One region of the Microbacterium sp. NPDC056052 genome, then DNA from elsewhere that is predicted to be linked to it. Evidence: predicted binding sites of a transcription regulator. Region 1 holds the regulator's gene; each other region holds the start of a gene.
What was found. The regulator LexA, encoded in region 1, represses DNA repair genes until DNA is damaged. The targets are predictions, from matches to a motif close to TCGAACANNTGTTCGA.
Positions count from the first base shown of each region.

Region 2: a site for LexA is predicted at 2,785-2,800, ahead of ACFC1J_RS11050 (DUF222 domain-containing protein). Genes of this name have one in related genera too.
Region 3: a site for LexA is predicted at 2,701-2,716, ahead of recA (recombinase RecA). Genes of this name have one in related genera too.

Region 1 covers NZ_JBHJWV010000007.1:27,782-32,055, forward strand. The annotation lists gene ACFC1J_RS13925 (histidinol-phosphate transaminase) at 1-856, opposite strand, end outside; gene ACFC1J_RS13930 (LysM peptidoglycan-binding domain-containing protein) at 931-1,287, opposite strand; gene lexA (transcriptional repressor LexA) at 1,609-2,295, shown strand; gene metE (5-methyltetrahydropteroyltriglutamate--homocysteine S-methyltransferase) at 2,415-4,274, opposite strand, start outside.
Region 2 covers NZ_JBHJWV010000005.1:66,373-70,646, reverse strand. The annotation lists gene ACFC1J_RS11065 (LamG-like jellyroll fold domain-containing protein) at 1-235, shown strand, start outside; gene ACFC1J_RS11060 (hypothetical protein) at 304-774, shown strand; gene ACFC1J_RS11055 (hypothetical protein) at 771-1,199, shown strand; gene ACFC1J_RS11050 (DUF222 domain-containing protein) at 1,422-2,765, opposite strand; gene ACFC1J_RS11045 (MFS transporter) at 3,027-4,274, opposite strand, start outside.
Region 3 covers NZ_JBHJWV010000003.1:370,647-374,920, reverse strand. The annotation lists gene miaB (tRNA (N6-isopentenyl adenosine(37)-C2)-methylthiotransferase MiaB) at 1-490, opposite strand, end outside; gene ACFC1J_RS08310 (regulatory protein RecX) at 582-1,412, opposite strand; gene recA (recombinase RecA) at 1,450-2,502, opposite strand; gene ACFC1J_RS08300 (DUF3046 domain-containing protein) at 2,776-3,000, opposite strand; gene ACFC1J_RS08295 (helix-turn-helix domain-containing protein) at 3,005-3,313, opposite strand; gene ACFC1J_RS08290 (CinA family protein) at 3,455-3,994, opposite strand; gene pgsA (CDP-diacylglycerol--glycerol-3-phosphate 3-phosphatidyltransferase) at 3,994-4,274, opposite strand, start outside.

The sequences.
Region 1 (4,274 bases):
GATCGCGCTGCGCGACGATCTCGTCGACCATCGCAAGCATGATCGGAGCATTCCGCAGCGCTGCGATCGCCGCCGCCTGGGTGAGCGCGCTCAGGTGGTACGGCAGGCGCACCAGACGCAGGGCGTCGATGAACGCCGGATCCGCGGCGAGGTAGCCGACCCTCGCTCCCGCGAACGCGAAGGCCTTGCTCATGGTGCGGGAGACGGCGAGGCGCGGCCGTCCTTCGAGCAGCGTGAGCGCCGACGGCGAATCCTTCGGGGCGAACTCCTGGTACGCCTCATCGACGATCACGATGCCTCGCGCGGCCTCGTACACCGCCTCGATCACGTCGAGCGGCAGCGGGGTGCCCGTGGGGTTGTTCGGCGCGCACAGCAGGATCACGTCGGGATCGTGCTCCCGGACCTGCGCGACCGCCTCGTCGACGGTCAGCTCGTAGTCGGGGTGGCGGACGCCGGCGACCCAGGTGGCACCCGTGCCCTGGGCGAGCAGCGGGTACATCGAGTAGGTCGGCGCGAATCCGAACACGGTGCGGCCAGGACCTGCAAAGGCCTGCAGGATATGCTGGAGAACCTCGTTGGATCCGTTGCCCGCCCAGATGTTCGCGGCCACGAGATCGTGGCCGAGGTAGCCGGCGAACGCCTCACGGAGCTCGGTGAACTCGCGGTCCGGGTAGCGGTTGACGTCGCGCAGCGCGACGGCGATGTCGTCGAGGATGTCGCTCGCGACCCGCTCGGGAACCGGATGCGTGTTCTCGTTCACGTTCAGCGCCACGGGCAGAGGCGCCTGCGGGGCGCCGTAGGGGCGCAGCCCGCGGAGGTCGTCACGAAGGGGTAAGTCGTCGAGCGAGACAGTCACCCTGCCATGCTAGGCGGCCCGGCTGTGGCCGATCGCACAGATGACCGCGGTTGCTGAGCTCCGTCGAAGTAAGATCAGCGTCCGGTCGCGCCGTACTCCGCGGGGATGGCCAGGTGCTGCCCGACCTCGATCACGCCGCCGTCGACGAGGTTCAGCTGGGAGATCTTGGCGACGACATCGCGCGGGTCGGCGTTCGGAGCGACCTCGCCCGCGATCGACCACAGGGTGTCGCCGGGCTGCACGGTGATGGTCGTGAACGTGTTGCCCGTCGTCTGCTCACCGGAGGCGAGCGCGGATCCGCCGCTCAGCGCCGCGAACGCGATCGCCGCGGCCACCGGGAGCGCGACCAGCGCGGCGAGCACGCGCCGACCGCGTGCGGTGATCCGCAGTCGCGTGGCGGGAACCGGACCGGCAAAGGTGATGCTGCTCATGGTGCTTCTCCTCAGTGTCTGTGTCGGTCCGCCTCTCCCCGGATCGGGATCCCGTGTGGAGGATCTTCGAATCCGGGCCTCTGGAGAGGCGAACCTACGTACCGAAACTACTTTCGAGTTCGAACATCTGTCAAGCGGTCTTCGAATATCGGTTCCGATGATTCGCCGACACGCTCGAACAGATCTATCGATTCCGCCCCGATCTCGGATACGGTTTCGATACGAAGACCCCATCACGGACCACCGACATTCGAATCGCCGCCCGCGAATCCATGCCGATCCCCGGATCCGTGAGGGCCCGACGCACACGAAGGAGATGGCATGAGCGACGGTGCGAACCTCGGCTCCGAGGCCCCGCGGACGCGGCGCCGCAAGAGCCTCAGTGCGAAGCAGATGGCGATCCTCGAGGTCATCCAGACCTCGATCGCCCGGTACGGCTACCCGCCGAGCATGCGCGAGATCGGCGACGCCGTGGGTCTCAAGTCCCTCAGCAGCGTGACGCATCAGCTCGGTCAGCTCGAACTCAGCGGCTATCTGCGCCGCGACGCGGGCAAGACCCGCGCCATGGAGGTCCTGATCGACCTGCCGGGCCTCTCGACCGAGAACCCCGCCGACGCCGCCCCCTCGGTCGGCGATGCCGCGCTCGTGCCCCTCGTGGGCAGGATCGCCGCCGGCGTGCCGATCACGGCCGAGCAGCAGGTCGAGGAGATCTTCCCCCTTCCCCGTCAGCTCGTCGGCAAGGGCGACCTGTTCATGCTCAAGGTCTCGGGCGAGTCGATGATCGACGCCGCCATCTGCGACGGCGACTGGGTGGTCGTGCGCTCGCAGGGCACCGCCGAGAACGGCGAGATCGTCGCAGCCATGCTCGACGGAGAGGCCACGGTCAAGACGTTCCGCCGCCGGGACGGCCACGTGTGGCTGCTCCCCCGCAACAGCGCTTTCGAGCCGATCCTGGGCGATGACGCCACGGTGCTCGGCAAGATCGTGGCGGTGCTGCGCGCCGTCTGATCCCACCCCGTCCACGTCGAGGCCCCCTCTCAGCACCGAGGCCCCCTCTCAGATCCGTATCTGAGAGGGGGCCTCGGTGCTGCGAGGGGGCTTCGGTGAAGACGCCCGACGCGGAGGGATCAGACGGCGACCGACACGTCCTCGCGGACGCGGCGGGTGGCCTCGACGATGTTGCGCAGCGAGGCGTTGGTCTCCTCGTAGCCGCGCGTCTTCAGGCCGCAGTCCGGGTTGACCCAGAGCTGACGCGTCGGGATCTCCTCGACCGCGCGGCGCAGAAGCGCCTCGACCTCGGACGCGTCCGGCACGCGCGGCGAGTGGATGTCGTACACGCCGGGGCCGATGCCGTGGTCGAAGCCCGCCGCGGCGATGTCCGTGACGACCTCCATACGGCTGCGGGCGGCCTCGATCGAGGTGACGTCCGCGTCGAGCGCACGGATCGCGTCGATCACGACGCCGAACTCCGAGTAGCAGAGATGCGTGTGCACCTGCGTGGCCGTCTCCGCACCCGCCGTGGAGAGGCGGAACGAGGCGACGGACCAGTCCAGGTACGCCGGCTGGTCGGCCTTCTTGAGCGGCAGGAGCTCGCGCAGTGCCGGCTCGTCGACCTGGATGACGCCGATCCCGGCGGCCTCGAGGTCCGCGATCTCGTCGCGCAGCGCCAGGGCGACCTGGTTCGCCGTCTCGGCGAGCGGCTGGTCGTCGCGGACGAACGACCACGCGAGGATCGTGACCGGACCGGTCAGCATGCCCTTCATCGGCTTCGCGGTGAGTGACTGCGCGTACTCGGACCACGCGACGGTGATCGGCGCCGGACGGGAGACGTCGCCCCAGAGGATCGACGGGCGCGTGGCGCGGGATCCGTAGGACTGCACCCAGCCGTTCTCGGTGACGTCGAAGCCGTCGAGGTTCTCGGCGAAGTACTGCACCATGTCGTTGCGCTCGGGCTCGCCGTGCACCAGCACGTCCAGGCCCAGCTCCTCCTGCAGCGTCACGACCCGGCCGATCTCCTCGCGGAGGAAGCCGTCGTACTCGTCCGCGGTGATCTCGCCCTTGGTGAACTGCGCGCGGGCGCGACGGATCTCGCCCGTCTGGGGGAAGGATCCGATCGTCGTGAGCGGCAGCGCCGGCAGGTCGAGCGCGATCGACTGCGCGGCCACTCGGGCCTCGTAGTCGCCGCGGTCGAAGTCGGCGTCCGTCAGCGCCGAGGTGCGCGCGCGGACGGCGTCCACCCGCACGCCGGGAGCGCTGAGCCGGTCAGCCAGGGCGGCGGAGGCGGCGTCGAGCTCGGCGGCGATCGCGGCGCGACCCTCGGCGAGGCCCCTGGCGAGGGTCGTGACCTGAGCGACCTTCTGGTCGGCGAACGCCAGCCAGCTCACGAGGCGGGCGTCGAGCTTCGTCTCGTCCTCGACGTCGTGCGGCACGTGCTGCAGCGAGGTGGAGGTGGCCGCGGCCACGCCGGCCGCGCCGAGACCGCGCAGGGCCTCGAGGGTGTCGAACGCCGCGGAGAGGTCGCCGCGCCAGATGTTGTGGCCGTCGACCACGCCACCGACGAGCACCTTGTCGGCGAGACCGGGGACGGATGCCGGCACCGCGCCGCGCACGAGGTCGAGGCCGATCGCCTCGATCGGAGCGGCGGCGAGGACCGCGAGGTTCGCGTCGAGGGCCGCATACGGGGCCGCGACGAAGATCGCCGGGCGCTCCGCGAGACCGCCGAGGACCGCGTACGCGCGCTCCGCAGCCGTGCCGAGCGCGGCGGTCGAGGCGGGCAGCGACTCGCTCACGAGCGCCGGCTCATCCAGCTGCACCCACTCGGCGCCGGCGGCCTTGAGCGCACCGAGCACCTCGGCGTAGACCGCGACGAGGTCGTCCAGGCGCGACAGCGGGTCGAAGCCCTCCGGCGCCTCGTCGGCGGCCTTGGCGAGCGCGAGGAACGTGACGGGGCCGACGAGCACGGGGCGGGTGCGGAAGCCGGCCTCCGC
Region 2 (4,274 bases), on a different contig from region 1:
CTCCGGCAAGGTCGTGCTCACGGTCGCGGTGACCAACACCGGATCCGCCGCGACCGACGTGAAGATCGCCACGAAGTACGGCACCAAGACATACCCGGCGGTCGCGCCGGGGGCGACCGTGTCCTATGGATTCCGCACGATGCTCGCGGCGATCCCGACAGGGACCGCCACCGTCACCCTGACGAACGGATCCGGCATGGCCACGATCCCGATGTCCTACCCGGCTGCGCGATGAGCGCGGACGCCGGATCCCGCCCGCTGCGCACCCGACGCCGCGGAGACACCCACGCAGGAGGCAGCACCATGACGACCCACGGCACGCCGATGGACAAGGACGGAGCTCTTCGGAGCGACCGCGGATGGACCAGGCGACGCGCCGTCGCCGCCGGCGTCTGGTCGGTGCCCGTGATCGCGGCGGCGCTCGCGCTGCCGCAGGCGTCGGCCTCGGTCGCGATCACGGTCGACCTCCTCGGCGCCGTCGACGACGCGCAGACCTATCCGTTCTCGGTCGCGGGGGACACCGCGCCGCTGATCTTCCAGGTCGCCGGCGCCGGCCCGATCCCCGCCGACGGCACGGCGGAGCTGGTGAACGCCGTCGGGATCGCGTCGTGGGACGAGTCGGTCCTGCTGCAGGGTGCGCTGGCCTCGGCCCCGATCGACACGGACGGGACCCTGATCCTTCCGATCGTGGCGCTCGCCGCGGGTACCTTTCCGGTGCTGGTGCACGTGGGGCCGGTGAGCCGGACCTTCATGATCACCCTGGTGCCGGCGTGACCCGGGCGACGGCGGGGGCCGGGGCGGCGGCCCTGCTGGCGGTGCTCCTGTCGGCCCTGCTGACCGGGTGCACCGCGGGCGGAGCAGGAACAGCGAAGCCCTCGGCCTCGTCGTCCGCCGACGCCGCGCAGCACGGTCCGGCGATCCGCATCGTCTCGCCGGAGGGTGCGGTGCGCCTCGGCGACGAGGTGCGGCTCGTCATCCGTGCGACCGACGACGGCGCACCCCTCGCGGCTCGGGACGCGACGTTCGAGGTGCTGTCAGGGCCGGCGGCGTATCCGGGCGGCTTCGAGACCTCCGCCACGGATTCCGACGGGGTGGCGAGCTCGCTCGGGCTGCACGCCGAGGCCGCGGGCCGGATCACGATCAGGGTCGCCGTGGGGTCGGTGAGCAGCGATCTCGTGATCGACGTCGCCGCACCCTGAGCCGAGTCTCGAACGGCCTCGACGCCTCGGGCGGCTACGCCTACTCTGTGCGCACGTTCAACGGCGCCACCACGACCCAATCCGTCGGCGCCGGCTGGGACGCCGAGACCGGCTGGGGCAGCGCCCGGGCCGCCTGGGTGCAGTACGCCGTCCTCGCTCAACGACCAGGAAGCGCAGGTTTCAACGTCCCGGACACCCCGCCATCCTCGTGCCGGTCGTGCATCAGACGAGCACTTCGGTACGGGCTCTCCCACCGAGCCGGGGTGTGCGGAGCGGATCCGTCGAGGGAGGCGGGAGGAACCAGACCTTCGCCCGCACGCCGATGCCTTCGATGCGGATGTCCCACCCGTTGTCGTGGATGAGGTGATGACAGGTCTCGCAGAGGAGCACCCCGTTGTCCAGATCGGTGCCGCCGCGATCTCGGGCCCACCACTCGATGTGGTGCGCCTTCGTCATCCCGGGCGGGAGCCCGCAGAACGCGCACCCGCCGTCGCGTTCGGCCAGCGCGAGTCGCTGGGACGCAGTGAAGAGGCGCTGCCGTCGTCCCCAGTCGAGGATCTCGCCCTTCGCCCCGCAGACCCAGGGGATGACTCCGCCGCCTGCGGCCATCCTCCGCACCGTCGTGGCGCTGACCGGCTGTTCGATGCCGTCGATGAGTCCGTGACCGGTGCCGTTCCTGAGGTCGTCGAGCCCGATGCGCACGACGACGCTCGCGCCGTTGAGGGACGAGGTGCTCTCGCAGGTCAGCGCGTGCTCGGCGAGGTGCACGAGTGCGTCGGCCTGGATGGCGGCGACAGAACGCCGGTCCGCCTCGGGCGCGGATGGATCGCGCCCGTCCCGCTTCGCCGCGAACTCGGCCGAGACGAAGCCCTGGATCGCGGCCTTGACCGGGGCGCCGCGCGCAGGGTCGAGAGTCGCGGCGATGTGGAGCATTCCGTCACGCTCGAACATCGACAGTGAGGCCCTGGCGCGCAGTTCGTCCTCGCGAGGGGCGACGCCCTCGGGATCGAGCTGCGCTTCGAGGCGCGTGATCATGGTGCGGACGCCGTCCAGGGACAGCGCGGGCGCTCGCTCGATGAGGATCCGCTCGGCGTCCGCCACCCGTGCCGCGCCGATCGCGAACCGGATCTTCTCCAGGAAGGTGATGATCGCGCTCGCCGAAGCCGCGCTCAGCCGCCCATCGTGCACCGCGGCCTGCACCAGCGGGAAGCGCGAGGGTCGCGGCTCCCCGAGGAGGTTCGTCTGCGGGGCGATCGCCTCGCCGACCTTCACCAGCCGTGCGGCCTCTCCCGTGGACGCGCCGGTCGTGGTGGCGATGAGCTGCGCCGCGGTGCGGAAGCCCTGCTGCTTGGCAAGTGATTGCGGGCCGAGCTCGGGGCGGGACTCGTAGGAGATCCTGCCGCCGACCTCGGAGTGCAGACCTTCGGTGAGCCGCTTCACCAGACCGAGCGCATCGTTGACGGCCAGCATCTGAGCGCGGCTCAGGTCCGCAGATGTTCGAGCGGCACCCCACGCGACCTGGAGGACGCGGGTCGCCTCCAGGAGGGGATCGAGTGTGCTGCTCATGCCTCGAGTTTACCAATCTTAGAAGATAGCTTCGAAAGTTATCCACAGGGGATCGTGACGGACTCCGGCAACCTCGACGGCTTCAACGCGGCGAACGCCGGCGCGATCCAGGCCGGCTGGATCGACAGCGGAACAGGTGGCGAAGCCGTCGCTCCCGGCGCGTTCACCCGGGGTCGCCAGGTCGAGCTCGGGAAGGGTGCGTCGGCGCGAAGGACAGCGACGTCCCGGAACGGGACGCCGCTGTTGCGAGGCGAGTGCGCCTCAGCGCTGCCGTGCCGCGCTCTCCTCCGCCGGCTGCCCGCCCGCCAGCCGGGTGCGGTCGTCGGCGTCGAGGGCGCGAAGATCCGCACCCTTCGTCTCGCGTGCGGCTGCCACGGCGACGAGCGTGATCGCGCAGGCGATCGCCACGTAGATCGCGACCGGAACGCTCGACGCGTACTGCGCGAGCAGGCTCGTCGCGATGATCGGAGCCAGCGAGCCGGCGAAGATCGACGTGACCTGGTAGCCGAGGCTGACACCCGAGTACCGCATCCTGGTCGGGAACATCTCGGCCATGATCGCGGGCTGCCCCGCATACATCGCGGCGTGGAAGACGAGGCCGAGGGCGATGGCCGCCCAGATCACGACGGGGTTGCCGGTGTTCATCATCGGGAAGGCGAAGAAGCCCCAGGCGGCTCCGAGCACGGCGCCGGCCGCGTACACGGGCTTGCGGCCCCAGCTGTCGGACAGTCGTCCGAACAGCGGGATCACCAGGAAGTGCACGACGTGGGCGCCGGCCAGGATGAGCAGCGTCGCCGAGGTCGCCTCCTTGACGGTCTGGGTGAGATACACGATCGAGAACGTCACCACCACGTAGTAGAGGATGTTCTCGGCGACGCGCAGGCCCATCGCGACGAGCACGCCGCGGGGGTAGCGGCGAACGACCTCGAGGGGTCCGAAGCTCTTCGACGCCTCCTGATCCTGCGCGGCCTTCATCTCCAGGAAGATGGGTGCCTCGGTGACCTTGGTGCGGATGTACCAGCCGATGAGCACGATCACGGCCGACAGCCAGAACGCGATCCGCCAGCCCCAGCCCAGGAAGGCGTCCTGCGGCAGGGTTGCGGAGAGTGCGAAGAGCACGAGCGTGGCGAGCAGGTTGCCGACGGGCACCGCCGCCTGCGGCCAGCTGGCCCAGAAGCCGCGCCGCTCACGGGGGCTGTGCTCCGCGACCAGGAGCACGGCCCCGCCCCACTCGCCGCCGATCGCGAAGCCCTGCGCGAATCGCAGCAGCACGAGAAGCACCGGCGCCAGGTAGCCCACCTGGGTGAAGCCGGGCAGGCAGCCGATGAGGAAGGTGGCCGCGCCGATAATCAGGATGCTGGCCTGCAGGAGCTTCTTGCGCCCGTACCTGTCGCCCAGATGCCCGAACACGATCCCGCCGAGCGGCCGGGCGATGAAGCCGATCGCATAGGTCACGAAAGCCGCGATGATGCCGCTGAAGGGATCGTCGGACGGCGGGAAGAAGACGGT
Region 3 (4,274 bases), on a different contig from region 1:
GACGGGTCGGCAGCGTGGACGGGAAGACCTCGAGAGCTTCCAGGATCTCCAGCTCGGCCTCGCCGTTGTGGCGGGCGCGCTCGAGCAGACCGGGCAGAGATCCCATGTTGTGGGTGCCGAAGACCACGTCCACCCAGGGCGCCTTGTCGAGCACGGCCTGCTTGTCCATCTGCGCCAGGCAACCGCCGACGGCGATCTGCATCCCCGCGTGCTTGTCCTTGCGGCTCTTCAGATGCCCCAGTGTGCCGTACAGCTTGCCGGCGGCATTGTCGCGCACCGCGCAGGTGTTGATGATGACGATGTCCGCCTCGTCCCCCATGGCGGCGCGAACGTAGCCGGCGCTCTCCAGCGAGCCGGACAGGCGCTCGGAGTCGTGCACGTTCATCTGGCATCCGAAGGTGCGCACCTCGTACGTGCGCCGCTGCCCGGCCTCATCGAGCGCCGCGGCGGAGGGCGCGATGAGCGTGGGCTCTGAGAGGGGAATGGTCATAGTGCCTGCCATTCTACTTTCGCCTGGCGGGAAAGGTCCCCGCCCTTCTCCTGGGCCGCCCCTCGGTGAGGTGGAACTCCGTCCTCCGGGATCAGCTCTCCTCGAACCGCACCCGCCCGACGCCCGAACCACGCTGCGTCTCACGCCAGGCCGTCCGTGCGGCGGTCAGCGCGACGCTGCCTCCGTACCCCCGGCGAGAGAGCTGCCCGACGAGGCGCCGGATCGCGGTGTCCTCGTCGTAGCGACGCAGACCGGCCACCTTGGAGCGTGCATAGTCGAGCGCCCGCTCGGCATCGTCATCGTCCAGGACGGACAGCGCCTCGTCGGCGACCTGGCGCGGAATGCCGCGTTGGCTGAGCGTGCGGGCGATCGCCACACGCCCCTGCCCCTTGCGTTCGGATCCCGCGGTCACCAGGAGCTCGGCGAGGGAGACGTCGTCGAGATAACCGCGCTGCTCGAACTGCTCGATGACGAGATCACGATCCTCGGAAGACAGGCCGTTCTCGCGCAGCACGTCGCGCGCCTCCGCGCTGGAGAGCTGCTTGGAACGGAGCTTCCGGACCAGCAGCTCGCTCGCGTCAGCGATCGGGTCGTCGGGGGCGAAGGCGTCGTCCCCGCCGTGACGGCCGACGGCGCGCAGCCCACGACGGCCCGGCGCAGATGACGCCGCCGCAGAGGCATGAGCCGCTTCCGGCGCCAGCGCTGCGGCGGCGGGGTGGCGGGAACTCGGCCCGCGACGCTCGGCCGCAGATTCCGCAGCCCAGGTCGAGCGCCACTCCGCCCCCGTGGACGGCTCTGCCGGTGCAGGGCCCGAGGGGCGCGGCCGCCCGCCATCGGCGGTCGTACCGCGCCCTCCGAACAGCGGGATCACGGGGGCGAGGCGACGGTCCTCGGACGATGCCCCGCCCCTTTCGTCACTCACGGCTCACTCCGGTCGCTGAGCGTCATCGATGCGCATGTCAGGCCGGACGGCGCTGTGCGAGCTCGTCGGCCGCTGTCGCGTCGGGAGCCGCCGCCCCGCCGATGCCGAGCTTCTGCTTGATCTGCGTCTCGATCGCCTGCGCGATGTCGGGGTTCTTGAGCAGGAAGTTGCGCGCGTTCTCCTTGCCCTGACCGAGCTGGTCGCCGTCGTACGTGTACCAGGCGCCGGATTTCTTCACGATGCCGTGGTCGACGCCGAAGTCGATGAGGCTGCCCTCACGGGAGATGCCGACGCCGTAGAGGATGTCGAACTCGGCCTGCTTGAACGGCGGAGCCATCTTGTTCTTCACGACCTTGACCCTGGTACGGTTTCCGACCGCCTCCGTGCCGTCCTTCAGCGTCTCGATGCGACGGATGTCGAGGCGGACCGACGCGTAGAACTTCAGCGCCTTTCCACCGGCGGTGGTCTCCGGGGAGCCGAAGAACACGCCGATCTTCTCGCGCAGCTGGTTGATGAAGATCATCGTGGTGTTGGTCTGGTTCAGACCACCGGTGAGCTTTCGCAGCGCCTGTGACATCAGTCGCGCCTGCAGGCCGACGTGCGAGTCGCCCATCTCGCCCTCGATCTCCGCACGCGGCACGAGGGCGGCCACGGAGTCGATGACGATGAGGTCAATGGCACCGGAGCGGACGAGCATGTCCGCGATCTCGAGCGCCTGCTCACCGGTGTCGGGCTGGGAGACGAGCAGCGCGTCGATGTCGACGCCCAGCTTCTTGGCGTACTCGGGGTCGAGGGCGTGCTCCGCGTCCACGAACGCCGCGATGCCACCGGCGCGCTGCGCATTGGCGATCGCGTGCAGGGTCAGCGTGGTCTTACCCGAGGACTCCGGGCCGTAGATCTCGACGATGCGGCCCCGCGGCAGCCCGCCGACGCCGAGCGCGACGTCGAGCGCGATGGAGCCGGTGGGGATGACGGCGACAGGAGCACGCTCGTCGCTGCCCAGGCGCATGACCGAGCCCTTTCCGAACTGCTTGTCGATCTGGGCGAGTGCGGTCTCGAGGGACTTCTCGCGGTCTGCGGGAGAGGGCATGACGTGCTCCTTCGTGCTCGTGAACTGCCGCCTGTAGGCTGTCGCGGCCACCCCGGCCGGGGTCGGCTCTCCGACAAGGCGTATGACCTCGTGGTCATGTCGAACACGCTAGGCGGGGCCACCGACATTCAGCCGAGGTTCCCGCAAGCCGTGCAGATCCCGATCACGAAATCATCTGTGCAGGACGATACGCGCATCTCGAACATGTCTTCGACGACACGCCGATGAGAGCGAGGAACGGATCGAACACCGCGCGCCCGGATCCGACCGGGTTCAGCGCCGTTTCGGCTCCAGCCGACCCGCGCCGTACCGGTGCGACTCGGGGACGTCCGTCTCGGCGCACAGCGCCAGCCACACATCCCGCGGAGGCACGCCGGCTTCCAACGCCTGCACGGCCGTACGCCCGCCGACGGCGCTCAGAACGAGGTCCGCCACGAGGGAACCGCCACGCGATCCGAACTCCGCGTCGACGGCGCGGAGGAACTCACTGCGCCGCATCCCGTCAGCGCAGCGACAGCTCGGACTCGACCGAGGCCACCAGCTCGTCGGGAACGACGTCGGGGATGACCTGCATGCCCTCGAGCACGGCGATCCGATCGCCGACCTCACGCATGATGGTGGAGATGGGCACGTCGAGTGCTTCGGCGACCGAGGCGAGGATCTCGCTGGACGCTTCCTTCTGCCCACGCTCGACCTCACTGAGGTACCCGAGCGCGACAGACGCCTTGCCTGCGACCTGGCGGAGCGTGCGACCCTTCTGCAGACGGAAGTCCCGCAGCACGTCACCGATCTCCTGACGTACGAGAATCATCGGGACCTCCTCTCCCCCATCGCCCGGCCCCAAGCGCCGGATCGGATGGTCAGTCTAACCCGACCTGTCGGGTTCGACACTAGTATTTCGTCCTGTGCGTTGAATGTGAGCACACTCGACTCAACTTCATCGAAAAGCACTCTATTCCCTGTCATCCTGCCCGGGCGCGCCGGCGTCGAACTCTCCGCCCGTCACAGCTTCGAAGACCAGCGCGAGAGCCGCCAGCACCGCGGCCGCACGGATCGCGGAACGATCGCCGCCGAACAGGAACGCCCGGCTGATCGTGCGCTCGGCGACGCTCACCCCGATGTGCACCGTGCCGACAGGCTGCCCGCCCTGCGGGGTGGGACCGGCGACACCGGTCGTGGCGACACCGACGTCCGCCGGGCGCCCCTCCACGGCCAGCGCCGCGCGGGCGCCCGCGGCCATCTGCCGCGCGACCTCCGGGTCGACCGGCCCGTGCGTGGCGAGACGGAGCGGATCCACTCCCAGCACCGAGGACTTGATCGGCGTCGCGTAGGCGACCACAGCGCCGTTGAGCACGTCCGAGGCACCCGCGATCTCCACGAGCGCCGCAGAGAGCGCCCCGCCGGTGAGCGACTCGGCGACGGCGAGCGTCATCCCGCGCTCTCGCAGCGCATCGAGCACGGCGGCCGCGGCGCGAGGCGACTCGGAGGCCATCAGGACGCTGCGCCGCGATCCGCGCGGGAGCCGCGCACCTGCGCCACCACGTAGTCGATGCCGCTCAGGATCGTCAGGATGAGCGCGATCACCATCAGCACCGTGGTCGTGACCGACCACACGGGCATCCCGATCCAGACGTGCAGCGGCAGCAGCGCCCACGACAGCGCCACGGCCTGCACGGTCGTCTTGATCTTGCCCATCCACGCCGCAGCGACGACGTGCTCCTTGACGATCATGAAGCGGTGCACGGTGATGCCCCACTCGCGCACGAGGATCA